Regions from separate parts of the Bradyrhizobium sp. 1200_D9_N1_1 genome, predicted to be linked through region 2. Evidence: predicted binding sites of a transcription regulator. Region 2 holds the regulator's gene; each other region holds the start of a gene.

Evidence for each region. Region 2 encodes PhoB, which activates phosphate uptake and scavenging genes when phosphate is short. Its sites were predicted from a motif close to TGTCATNNANCTGTCAT; they were not measured.
Region 1: a site for PhoB is predicted at 1,896-1,912, ahead of AB5K84_RS12310 (phospholipase C). Genes of this name have one in related genera too.
Region 3: a site for PhoB is predicted at 2,415-2,431, ahead of AB5K84_RS01990 (DUF2794 domain-containing protein). Genes of this name have one in related genera too.

What each region holds. Positions count from the first base shown of each region.
Region 1 covers NZ_CP197226.1:2,544,170-2,548,311, reverse strand. The annotation lists gene AB5K84_RS12315 (cytochrome-c peroxidase) at 1-121, opposite strand, end outside; gene AB5K84_RS12310 (phospholipase C) at 135-1,841, opposite strand; gene AB5K84_RS12305 (ABC transporter substrate-binding protein) at 2,027-2,818, opposite strand; gene AB5K84_RS12300 (efflux RND transporter periplasmic adaptor subunit) at 3,062-4,142, shown strand, end outside.
Region 2 covers NZ_CP197226.1:8,804,012-8,808,153, reverse strand. The annotation lists gene pstB (phosphate ABC transporter ATP-binding protein PstB) at 1-674, shown strand, start outside; gene phoU (phosphate signaling complex protein PhoU) at 686-1,402, shown strand; gene phoB (phosphate regulon transcriptional regulator PhoB) at 1,425-2,132, shown strand; gene AB5K84_RS41685 (IS5-like element ISBj5_B family transposase) at 2,365-3,711, shown strand; gene AB5K84_RS41680 (GcrA family cell cycle regulator) at 3,920-4,142, opposite strand, start outside.
Region 3 covers NZ_CP197226.1:406,815-410,956, forward strand. The annotation lists gene acnA (aconitate hydratase AcnA) at 1-749, shown strand, start outside; gene AB5K84_RS01985 (DUF1223 domain-containing protein) at 970-1,746, shown strand; gene AB5K84_RS01990 (DUF2794 domain-containing protein) at 2,495-2,866, shown strand; gene AB5K84_RS01995 (GNAT family N-acetyltransferase) at 2,986-3,516, opposite strand; gene AB5K84_RS02000 (Bax inhibitor-1/YccA family protein) at 3,745-4,142, opposite strand, start outside.

The DNA of each region.
Region 1 (4,142 bases), 6.3 Mb from region 2:
CCGGGTTCGGATTCGCACCCGCGGGATTTGCTTCCGCAAATCCCTGCGTCGCGACGACAAGGACGGCGCCGGCCAGACAAAGCAGGCCGGCGCCGAAAAGCCACATGGTGCGGCTGTTCATATGACCTTGCGTCCTAGTGGTGGTGGTGCTCGTCCGGCGGGCTGGTCATGACAGTGCCGGAAGTTGGATCGAGGAACAGTGCGTCCACCCGGAGATCGTGGCGATGATCATGATCGAAGTCGAACAGGTCCATGATCGACCCGGCGCTGGCGTCGAACGAGCCGCCGCCGAGACGCTGGCCGCGCAGCCAATTGTCCTCGATGAACCGCACCACCGAGGCCTGCCAGATGTAGGTGTGGCTGACGAAGTTCGTCCTCGCATAGGGCGAGACCACGATGAAGGGAACGCGGGTGCCCGGGCCGCAGCGGCCGTTCACCGGCTTGCCGCTAAGCCCCTTCGGCGCCGGCTGCTTCTGCGGGCCGAGACCGCACAGGCCCGGACCGTTGACCTGGTCGGCGGTCGGATCGTAGGAGGCGCTCTTCGGCGCGACGTATTGGTGATCGTACCAGCCGTCGGAGTCGTCATAGGTGATGATGACCGCGGTCTCGCGCCACTCCGGCTGCTTCTGGAGGAAGTTGATCAGCTCGACATTGCCCACCTGCTCGTCGAGCGGATCGGAATTGCCGGCGTGACCGTCCTGGAAGGCCGGCATCTTGATGTAGGAGACGGCCGGGATGTTGCCGGCCTTCACCGCGGCGTAGAAGTCCTCGAGATCGTAGTTGTGGTTGGCCGGATCAACCTTGCCGTTGAAGTCGTGGGTATGGCCAATCGCCTGGACCGAGCTCGGCCGCGCATGGGTCGGGTTGGCGGTCGACTTGTAGTACTGGAAGAAGGCGTGGTGCGGACTGTAGTCCACGATGGTGCCGTTGACGTTGCTCGAGAAGGTGCTGCGGCCGCAACCGGTGGTGCCGTTGGCGTTCTTGAGCGTCAGGTCGAAGCCGCCCATGAAGCCGCCCCAGCTGATGCGCTCGTCGTTGAGCAGATCGCCGATGTTCTTGCTGGTCATCAGCACGGTGCTGGTCGTGCTCGAGCAGGAATCGTAGGCAGGATCGGTGTCGCCGATCAGCGTTAGGCCGCCCTGGCCGTCGGCGATCGAGGACGAGGTACCGACGACGTTCTGCGCGCCGTTGGTTTGGCCGGAGACCACTTCCAGCATGCCGGGCGTGGACGGACCGAACGTGTCGGTCCAGTGATTGTCGCTCATGGCGAAGTGCTGGGCGTAGTTCCAGAAGGCCGTGACAGTGTTGCCGTCGAAATAGCCCATCACCTGGCCGTTGGTGCCGAACGCGCCGGCGCCGCCGGCCGTGCCGCGGCCGGTGAATTTCGGGAACAGGTCTTCCTTGCCGTTGTCCACCGCCTGCTGCTCGGGCGTGTAGGCATGGTTCTGCGAGCGCGTGTTGGCCTGGGTGCGGTCGAGACGGAACGGATCCGTCGCGCCGGTGCCGTTGGCCGGGCTGTTGTTCCGGTTGTTGACCAGCAGGTTCGCCGTGACGAGGTTGTTGACCTTCGGCGTGTGCGGCTTCGGCACGAAGGGTATAGAGCCCGACGGATTGGCCGCGTTCGGATATGTCGCGAAATAATGGTCGAACGAGCGGTTCTCGTTGAAGATGATCACGAGATGCTTGATCGGCGTCTCGGTGTGGATGTCATGCGGATGACGGTGATGATCGTGATCATGATCGCGGTCCCGACCGAAATCGTTCGCGAGAACAGGCATGGCGCATGCGAGTGCCGTCGCGGCCGCGAAAATCGCGGCCGTCGTCAGAAATTTGGATTTCATTGTTGTGTTGCCCCGAAGGATTGACGCCGACCCCGGGAACGTTAATGGCGCGCGATGACAGAGCTGTGTCAGTTTGACGCAAGAGACACTTTGCGCAGTTGTTCAGACAAGATTTTCTACACGGGCGATTTGCCCGAAGCTGCCTTCCTCGACCCTCATGGTGAGGAGGCCGCCACAGCGGGCGTCTACTCGGTGCGGATCGGAGAATCCTTCAGGCCATTGTTGTCATAGGCCTTGCGCAAGGTGCCGTTGATCGTCGCCTCGTTCATGAATTTGGTGACGAAGGTCAGCGCCAGGCTGTGGCCGAGCGGCACCGCGACGGCTGTCACCGTCTTCTTGAACGTCTCGTCCAGCACCTTTGTACCGGGAATCTTCTGCGCCATCTTGTTGAGCTGGTCGCGCGACAGCGCGAAGGCGTCGATCTCGCCGCTCTTCAGGAGGCCGAAGATCTCGTCATAGGTCTGATAGCCGGTGACCTCAGCGTTCTTGAGATGCGCCACAGCGCCACGCATGGTGGTCGTGGCGTTGACGGCCGCGACCTTGATGCCGGGCTGGTCGAGCGAGGCAAAATTGGTCACGTTCGAACCAGCCTTGACGATGTAGGTGGCGTCCGCGACCTCGTAGATCGGCCCGAACATCATCTTGCTCTCGCGCTCGGGGTCCTTTGGCAGCCAGGTGACATCCCAGGTGCCTTTGCTGGCCGCATCGGTGATCTGTCCGGAATTTTGGTGCACGACATATTCGACACCAACGCCGAGCTGGGCCGCCATCTCCTTGCCGAGGTCCACCGGCACGCCGGCATAGCCGGTTTCCGTCCTGGTCGACCAGAATGCGCCGCCTGCGGGGCTGATTGCGATCGCGACCCGCAGCTTGCCGGTCGGCGCGATCTCGTCCTTCAGCCCATCGGCTAGCGCGGGCATGGCAACCGCCGCCGCGAGAACGAGACCGGAGAGGACCGATTGGACGGACGCGGACATTTCATGTTCTCCTCGCGTTTTCTTGTTCTCGTCGTCCCGACCGCTTCGCTTCCGCCACACGACCTTTGACACAATTCTGGTCGATCGTGCGCGCGGTGAAAAGCGGTTTGTCATGACAAACCTGTCAAAGGCCACACCGCCGTTCGCCGTGCAAGGCCGACGACCGCCATGGCTATGGTGTTCCACGGCCGGACATTTGTTGGTAGCCTGCCGCACCGACAGACAGCAATCGGGGGCCACCGAATGACGCGCGCGAATCCCGCATCTCCCGCACATCGCAATGGAGCGTGGAGACATGTTGGACGGGCGCTAGCCGCCACGGCCGCCGTGATCGCGCTCGCCGGCTGCGAGGACAAGAACGCCTACGTGGCTCCGCCCCCGCCCAAGGTGGACGTGGCGACGCCCGTGCAGCGGCCGGTGACGCGCTATGTCGAGGCCACCGGCAACACCGCGCCGATCAAGAATGTCGACTTGGTGGCGCGCGTGCAGGGTTTCCTGCAGTCGATCGACTACCAGGACGGCACCTTCGTCAAGCAGGGCACCCAGCTCTTTACCATCGAGCCCGAGACCTACAAGCTGAAGCTCGAGCAGGCCCAGGCGGCCGAGGCCGGCGCCCAGGCCTCGCTCCGGCAGGCGGAGGCCGACTTCAAGCGGCAAAGCGATCTGGTGCAGCGGCAGGCGGTCTCACAGGCCACCCTCGACACCTCGACGTCAACGCGCGAAAACGCGCAGGCCAATCTCCTGCAGGCGCAGGCCAACACCAGGATCGCCGAGGTCAACTACGGCTACACCAAGGTCACCGCGCCGTTCGACGGCGTCGTCAGCGCCCACATGGTCTCGATCGGCGAGCTCGTCGGCGTCTCCTCCCCGACCCAGCTCGCGACCATCGTCGCGATGGACCCGATCTGGGTGAACTTCACCGTCAACGAGCAGGACGTGCTACGCATCCGCGCCGAAGCGGCCCGCCGGGGACTGACGCCCACCGACCTCAAGCAATTTCCGATTCAAGTCGGCCTCCAAAACGAGACCGGCTATCCGCATGAAGGCAAGCTCGACTACGTCTCGCCGACCCTCAACCAGTCGACCGGTACGCTTGCCGTGCGCGGCCTCGTCCCCAACGACAAGCGGGTGCTGCTGCCCGGCTATTTCGTCCGCGTCCGCGTGCCCTTCGACCAGGAGAAGGGCGCGCTCCTCGTTCCCGATACCGCGCTCGGCAGCGACCAGGGCGGCCGCTATCTGCTGCTGGTCAATGGCGACAACGTCGTCGAGCAGCGCAAGGTGCAGATCGGCCCCACCGATAACGGCCTGCGCGTGATCGAGAGCG
Region 2 (4,142 bases):
GCACCAACCGCGTCACCGCGTTCATCGGCCCGTCCGGCTGCGGCAAGTCAACCCTGCTGCGCATCTTCAACCGGATGTACGACCTCTATCCGGGGCAGCGCGCCACCGGCCAGCTCATGCTCGACCAGACCAACATCCTCGACGGCAAGCTCGACCTCAACCTGCTGCGCGCCCGCGTCGGCATGGTGTTCCAGAAGCCGACGCCGTTCCCGATGACGATCTACGAGAACATCGCCTTCGGCATCCGCCTCTACGAGAAGATCTCGAAGTCCGAGATGGACGACCGCGTCGAGAAGGCGCTGCGCGGCGGCGCGCTGTGGAACGAGGTCAAGGACAAGCTCAACGCCTCCGGCCTGTCGCTCTCCGGCGGCCAGCAGCAGCGCCTCTGCATCGCCCGCACCGTCGCGGTGCGGCCCGAGGTGATCCTGTTCGACGAGCCCTGCTCGGCGCTCGACCCGATCTCGACCGCCAAGGTCGAGGAGCTGATCCAGGAATTGTCCGAGAACTACACGATCGCGATCGTCACCCACAACATGCAGCAGGCGGCGCGCGTCTCCGACAAGACCGCGTTCATGTATCTCGGCGAGCTGATCGAGTTCGACGACACCAGCAAGATCTTCACGTCGCCGAGCGACCGGCGCACGCAGGATTACATCACCGGCCGGTTCGGCTGAGGAGACGGGACATGGGTTCTGAACATACCGCAAAGGCCTTCGACACCGACCTCCAGGAGCTCACCCGGCTCGTCGCCGAGATGGGCGGGATCGCCGAGCGCATGATCGTCGATTCCGTCGACGCGCTGATCCGCCGCGACGTCGCGCTCGGCCAGCGCGTCGTCGCCACCGACACCGAGCTCGACGCGCTGCAGAAGCGCATCGAGGAGCGCGCCGTGCTCACCATCGCCCGCCGCCAGCCGATGGCGGTCGATCTGCGCGAGATCGTCGGCGCCATGCGAGTTGCGACCGATCTCGAGCGCATCGGCGACCTCGCCAAGAACATGGGCAAGCGCGTCGCGGCGCTGGAGACGGATTTCCATCCGCTCAAGCTGTTCCGCGGCCTCGAGCACATGACCGACCTCGTGCAGCAGCAGGTCAAGTCGGTGCTGGACGCCTATGCCGCGCATGATCTGCCGGCGGCGATGGCGGTGTGGAAGGGCGACGAGGAAGTCGACGCCATCTGCACCTCGCTGTTCCGCGAGCTCCTCACCTACATGATGGAGGATCCGCGCAACATCTCGTTCTGCATCCATCTGATGTTCTGCGCCAAGAACATCGAGCGGATCGGCGACCACGCCACCAACATCGCCGAGACCGTGTTCTACATGATCGAGGGCCAGGCGATCACCGACAAGCGGCCGAAGGGCGACATGACGACCTTCGCCACGACGGTCCCGAATACCTGAAGACTTAAGGAGCGACGACACCATGGGCGCACGCATTATGGTGGTTGAGGACGAGGAAGCTCTCACCGAGCTTCTCCGCTACAACCTCGAAGGCGACGGCTATGATGTGGAGACGGTGATGCGCGGCGACGACGCCGACACCCGCCTCAAGGAACACATCCCCGATCTGATCGTACTCGACTGGATGCTGCCGGGACTGTCAGGCATCGAGCTGTGCCGCCGGCTGCGGACCCGGCCCGAGACCAAGCAGCTCCCGATCATCATGCTCACCGCGCGCGGCGAGGAGAGCGAGCGGGTGCGGGGTCTTGCGACCGGCGCCGACGACTACATCGTCAAGCCGTTCTCGGTGCCGGAGCTCCTGGCGCGCGTGAAGGGCCTGCTGCGGCGCGCAAGCCCGGAGCGGCTCGCAACGGTGCTGGCCTATGGCGACATCGAGCTCGATCGCGACAAGCGCCGCGTCGCGCGCTCGGGCCGGCCGATCGACCTCGGCCCGACCGAATATCGCCTCTTGGAGTTCTTCCTGGAGCATCCCGGCCGCGTGTTCTCGCGCGAGCAGCTGCTCGACAGCGTCTGGGGCCGCGACATCTACATCGACGAGCGCACCGTCGACGTCCACATCGGCCGCCTGCGCAAGCTGCTCAATCTCGGCCGCGAGCAGGATCCCATCCGCACCGTCCGCGGCGCCGGCTACGCGCTGGATGATCGCTTTGCGAAGGCGGAGCAGACGTAGGGTTTGCAGGCGTTGGTTTAGCGGGCTACAGCCACACTCTCAGTGTCGTCTCGGACAAGCGTAGTCGTCCGTGAAGAAGGACTAAGCCACTGATCGGGAATCTCGATTTGGGCTAAGGGGCATTTCCAGATTGCAAGGTTTTGATGCTTTGGGCGTCAGAACCTTGCGATTTGGTTTTCGTGGATTCCCTCGAAGCGGGAAGCATGATTCCTTGTCTGCATCGGAGGGAACGATGCGGCCGAAGAAGCACAAGACGACGGGATCGAACGATCTGTTCCGGGCTCGGCTCGACCAGATCATCAATATGAAGCACGAGCTGGTTCTGCTCGCCGGCAAGGTCGATTGGGACTGGATCGACGGCGAGATCGCGCCGCTCTACAGCGAGAACGGCAGGCCCGGGATCGAGACGCGCTTCATGATCGGTCTGCTGTTGCTCAAGCACATTTACGGGCTGTCCGATGAGGAGGTGTGCGAGCGCTGGGTCCATGACCCATACTTCCAGTTCTTCACCGGGGAAGAGTTCTTTCAGCACACGTTCCCGCACGAGCGCTCGGACCTGAGCCATTGGCGCAAGCGGCTTGGCGACAAGCTGGAGTTGCTGCTGGCCGAGAGCTTGCGGGTAGCGCACGAGGCCGGTGCATTACGCAGCCAGGACCTCAAGCGGGTTACGGTCGACACCACGGTGCAGCCGAAGGCCATCACCTTTCCGACCGATGCCAAGCTGCTGCATGCGGCCATCAAGGGGCTCAACCGCCTGGCGATCAGGCACGGCGTCAGGCTGCGGCAATCCTATGCTCGCATCGCCAAGGCCGCCGCGATGATGGCCGGCCGCTACGCCCATGCCAAACAGTTCAGGCGGCATCAGCGGCAGTTGCGTATCCTGCGTAGCCGGCTGGGCCGGATCATCCGCGACATCCGCCGCAAGATCGAAGGCCAGCCAGCACTGGAGCAGGCGTTCGCCCTCCCGCTCGGCCGGGCCACGCAGATCCGCTCGCAGCAGCAGCGCCAGCGCGGCTGGAAGCTCTATTCCTTCCATGCCCCGGAAGTGGAGTGCATCGGCAAGGGCAAGGCCAGCGCGCCTTACGAGTTCGGCGTGAAGGCCTCCATCGTCACCAACAACCGCCGGGCTCCCGGTGGCCTGTTCGTGCTGCACGCCAGCGCACTGCCCGACAACCCCTACGACGGTCACACCTTGCGGGACGTCATTGACCGCACCGAGACACTCACCGGCTGTCCGATCGAGCGGGCCTATGTCGACAAGGGATACCGCGGCCACGACGCACAAAATCCCCGTCGCGTCTTCATCTCCGGCCAGAAGCGCGGCGTTTTCGGTGTCATCAAGCGCGAGCTGCGCCGCCGCTCCGCCATCGAGCCCATCATCGGACACCTGAAGGCGGAAGGCCACCTCGGGCGCTGCTACCTCAAAGGCCGCGCCGGCGATGCCGCCAACGTCGTCCTCTCAGCCGTCGGACACAACTTCCGCCGCATCCTCGCCTGGCTGAGATATCTCTTGTGCCTGTTCCTGGCCCAGCTATGGCGCACGCTCGCCCGGCCAGCCTCGATCAATCCGGCTTCTTAACGGACGACAAGCGTAAGCGCAGATCCGGGACCCATAATCACAGGGCGTGGTTGTCGCGCGAAGAAGGTAACTCCGAGTCCCCGTAGCCACATCTTGCGGTGGTTATGGGTCCCGGATCTGCGCGCGCTTCAGGCGCGCTTGTCCGGGACGACATCGAGTTTGTTGGGCCGTCAACGCGTGACGGCCGTCACTCGATTTCAGAACAAACTCACCGCGAGGGCTTCGCCGGTGCGCGCCGGCGATCCGCGGCGGGCTGATATGCCACGCGCGAGTGCTGCGCGCAGTAGGGCAGGCCCGACAGCGCCCTGCCGCCGCAGAAGAAGAAATCCGGGCTCGAGGGATCGCCGACCGGCCAGTGGCAGGTCGCCTCGTTCAGCTCCAGCAGCGACAGCCGCTGGCTCATCGGCACCACGTTGTCGTAGGTGACCGGT
Region 3 (4,142 bases), 8.4 Mb from region 2:
TGAAGAAGGAGCCGGAGCCGGTCACCGACATCGTCGAGGCGCGCATCCTCGCCATGTTCGGCGACAAGATCACCACCGACCACATCTCGCCGGCCGGTTCGATCAAGCTCACCTCGCCCGCGGGCAAGTATCTCAGCGAGCACCAGGTGCGTCCCGCCGACTTCAACCAGTACGGCACCCGGCGCGGCAACCATGAAGTGATGATGCGCGGCACCTTCGCCAACATCCGCATCAAGAACTTCATGCTCAAGGGCGCCGACGGCAACATCCCGGAAGGCGGCCTCACCAAGCACTGGCCCGACGGCGAGCAGATGTCGATCTACGACGCCGCGATGAAGTACCAGCAGGAGCAGGTGCCGCTGGTGGTGTTCGCCGGCGCCGAATACGGCAACGGCTCCTCGCGCGACTGGGCTGCAAAGGGCACGCGCCTGCTCGGCGTGCGCGCGGTGATCTGCCAGAGCTTCGAGCGCATCCATCGCTCCAATCTTGTCGGTATGGGCGTGTTGCCGCTGACCTTCGAGGAAGGCACCTCCTGGTCGTCGCTCGGCCTGAAGGGCGACGAGAAGGTCACGCTGCGTGGTCTCGTCGGCGATCTGAAGCCGCGCCAGAAGCTGACCGCGGAGATCGTCTCCGGCGACGGTTCGTTGCAGCGCGTTTCGCTGCTTTGCCGCATCGATACGCTGGACGAACTCGACTACTACCGGAACGGCGGCATCCTGCACTACGTGCTGCGCAAGCTCGCGGCTTAAGCGCGGATTTGTGAACGGTGGCTCACTGCGAAGTGAGTAGAAGGTTAAACGAAGGCGGCCTATCACAAGGCCGCCTTCGCGCGTTTGCGGCATGCTTCGGATGGGCCCGCCCGGCGGAAACTCCGCCCTGGACGGTCGAATGTGCCGTGCCCGTAAGACTACGGTGACCATCAGGCGATAAGATTTCCCTTCCCACGAGCAACGGTGTGCGGCGTTCGACATGACAGCAATGACGGCTTCTCATCTGATTTCACGTTGGTCCGGTGCCTTCTGGTCGGGAGCACTCGGCATCTGTGCGATCGTCGCCGTCATCCGTCCCGCTGAGGCTGATCCCCGCGCCGTGGTTGAGCTCTTCACCTCGCAGGGCTGCTCCTCCTGCCCGCCCGCCGACAAGATCATCGGCGATCTCTCCAGCGATCCCTCGATCATCGCGCTGAGCATGCCGATCGATTATTGGGATTATCTCGGCTGGAAGGACACGCTGGCGGATTCGCGCTTCTCGGCGCGGCAGCGCGCTTATTCGCGCATGCGCGGCGACCGCGAGGTCTACACCCCGCAGGTCGTGGTGAACGGCTCGACGCATGTCGTCGGCAGTGATCGTGCCGGCATCGAGAGTGCGATCGGCAAGACCGACAAAGGCATGGGCGTGATGAGCGTGCCGGTGACGATGTCGCTCTCGGGCAAGCAGATCAACGTGTCGGTGGCCGCGAGCAAGGAGCCGGCGATCTCGCACGGCGAAGTCTGGATCTGCTCGATTGCGAAGTCAGTGCCGATCGCGATCGCCAAAGGCGAAAATCGCGGACAGCAGATCACCTATCACAACGTGGTGCGCAACCTGCTCAAGGTCGGCGACTGGAACGGTCGTCCGGAAAGCTGGACGGTGCCGATCGAGAACCTCACGCGCGACGGCGTCGATGGCGCGGTGGTCTATGTCCAGGACGGCAGCCGCGAGAAACCCGGCCCGATGCTGGGCGCGGCATACACGTCGCTGCACTGACGCGCACGCTTCGCATTCTTCCTGATGCGCGGTCTGGCTCTATCTCCTCATGGTGAGGAGCGCGCCCCTTGCGCGCGCGGCGGACGATGCTGCGCATCGCCGCGAGAACCATGAAAGGCCCCGCTGATGCCGCTCGGGCCTCGATCCTTCGGGACGCCGCGCGAAGGATGAGGGGAGAGAGCGTACGCAAGATCGTGTCGGAAAAATCTTGTCCCTCGTCATTCCGGGGCGCGCCTCTTTGGCGCGAGCCCGGAATCCATTTCTCAACTGGGAACCTTGGATTGATGGATTCCGGGCCCGCGCTTCGCGCGTCCCGGAATGACAGCGGGGGAAGAAACATCCCGACACAAACAAAAAAGGACCAACTCGCGTTGGCCCTCCTTGTCGCGCGTACAGACCCGATCCCGTCGACCCCGGGGGGCTGGGGGCTGAGGAATCCGGAACCGAAAGGACCGGGTCAACGCACACAGCTCTTTTCGCAGTGCAGGGCGGCAGGCGCTGGGCGGAAAAGCGGCGATACTATGATTCCTGCTAACGATCCCGTGACGGTTCGTCGCGACAGAGTTCCACCGTTGCGTGTGTTCCGATTCGCCCCCGGTTCAATGGGTTGCACCGAGAGCTCTTCAAACAGCCCTCGAGAGCCCCTTGCGGAGGGGAACGGTTGGCGCAATCATGCGATTGTCATGATCCGCGGTTCCGGGGACGGTTTTCGCGGACGCGATCATGCCGTGCGATCAGGAGGCGCTCCATGAGTCTGACGTCGGAGGATGCCGATCCGAGCGAGCAGCGCGCGGCGGCGCGTCCCCCCGCTGCGAATGCGCAGCCGAACCAGGTGACCTTCAACCGGCTCGAGCTGCGCCGAATTCTCAATCTCTACGGCCGCATGGTCGCCGACGGCGAGTGGCGCGACTATGCCATCGACTTCCTGAAGGACCGTGCGGTGTTCTCGGTCTATCGCCGCGCCTCGGAAGTGCCGATCTATCGCATCGAGAAGGACCCGCGCCTCGCGCGCAAGCAGGGCATGTACAGCGTGATCTCGGCGACCGGCCTGATCCTGCGCCGCGGCCACGAGCTCGAGCGCGTGCTGCTGGTGATCGATCGCAAGCTGGCCGTGGTGTAGCAAACTCCTCTCGTCATTCCGGGATGCGCCGACAGGCCCGGAATCCATAACCCCGGCCTGTGGTTATGGATTCCGGGCTCGCGACTTCGTCGCGCCCCGGAATGACGATGAAGAAACGCTTACTTCCCCGGCACCGTGCTGGCGCCCTCGCCGAGCTCGCGCTGCATCATCACCGTGTCGAGCCAGCGGCCGAATTTCAGCCCGACATTGGGATGCGTGCCGATCATCCTGAAGCCGCCCTTGGTGTGCACGCCGATCGAGCCGGCATTGGCGGAATCGCCGATCACCGCGATCATCTGGCGGAAGCCGCGCGCCTCGCACTCGGCGATCAGCCGCTCCAGCAGCAACGAGCCGACGCCGCGGCGGTGGAAGGAGGGGTCGAGATAGATCGAGTTCTCGACCGTGAAGCGATAGGCCGGCCGCGGCCGGTAGGCGCCGGCATAGGCGTAGCCGGCAACGCGGCCGTCGAGGATGGCGACGAAATAGGGATAGCCGCCGTCGACCAGCGCGCGGTAGCGCCGCGTCATCTCGGCAAGATCCGGCGGCTCCAGCTCGAACGTCGCCGTGCCCACGCGGACAGCCTGCTGGTAGATGGCGGTGATGGCGGGGAGGTCGGCCTCAAGGGTGGGCCTGATTTCAGGTGCGGACATGGGGAAAGATTAGAGCCTTCCCGCGGCGGCCGGAAGAGGCAACATCGTTTCCATATACTCCGTCATTGCGAGGAGCCCTTGCGGCGAAGCAATCCAGAAATGCATCCGCGGAGGCACTCTGGATTGCTTCGCTGCGCTCGCAATGACGGTGTTCGTGGAGGCACCCGGCCCTAACAAAAAACCCCGGCCTTGCGGCCGGGGCTCATGTCGTTCTCTCTGGTCGATCGCTTAATCGCGCTGGCCGAGGAGCTGCAGGAGCAGCGTGAACAGGTTGATGAAGTTCAGGTACAGCGACAGCGCGCCGGTGATGGCCGCACGCTCTGCGATGTCACCGCCGGCCGCAGCGTAGCCGTAGATGTAGTCGTTCTTCAGCCGCTGGGTATCCCAGGCGGTGAGGCCCGCGAACACCAGCACGCCGACCACGGACACGATGAACTGCAGCATCGAGCTCGCCAGGAACAGGTTCACCAAGCTCGCGATGATGATGCCGATCAGGCCCATGAACAGGAACGAGCCCATCCCGGTCAGGTCACGCTTGGTGGTGTAGCCGTAGAGGCTGAGCGCACCGAAGGTCGCCGCGGTGATGAAGAACACCCGCACGATCGAGGTGTGCGTGAACACCAGGA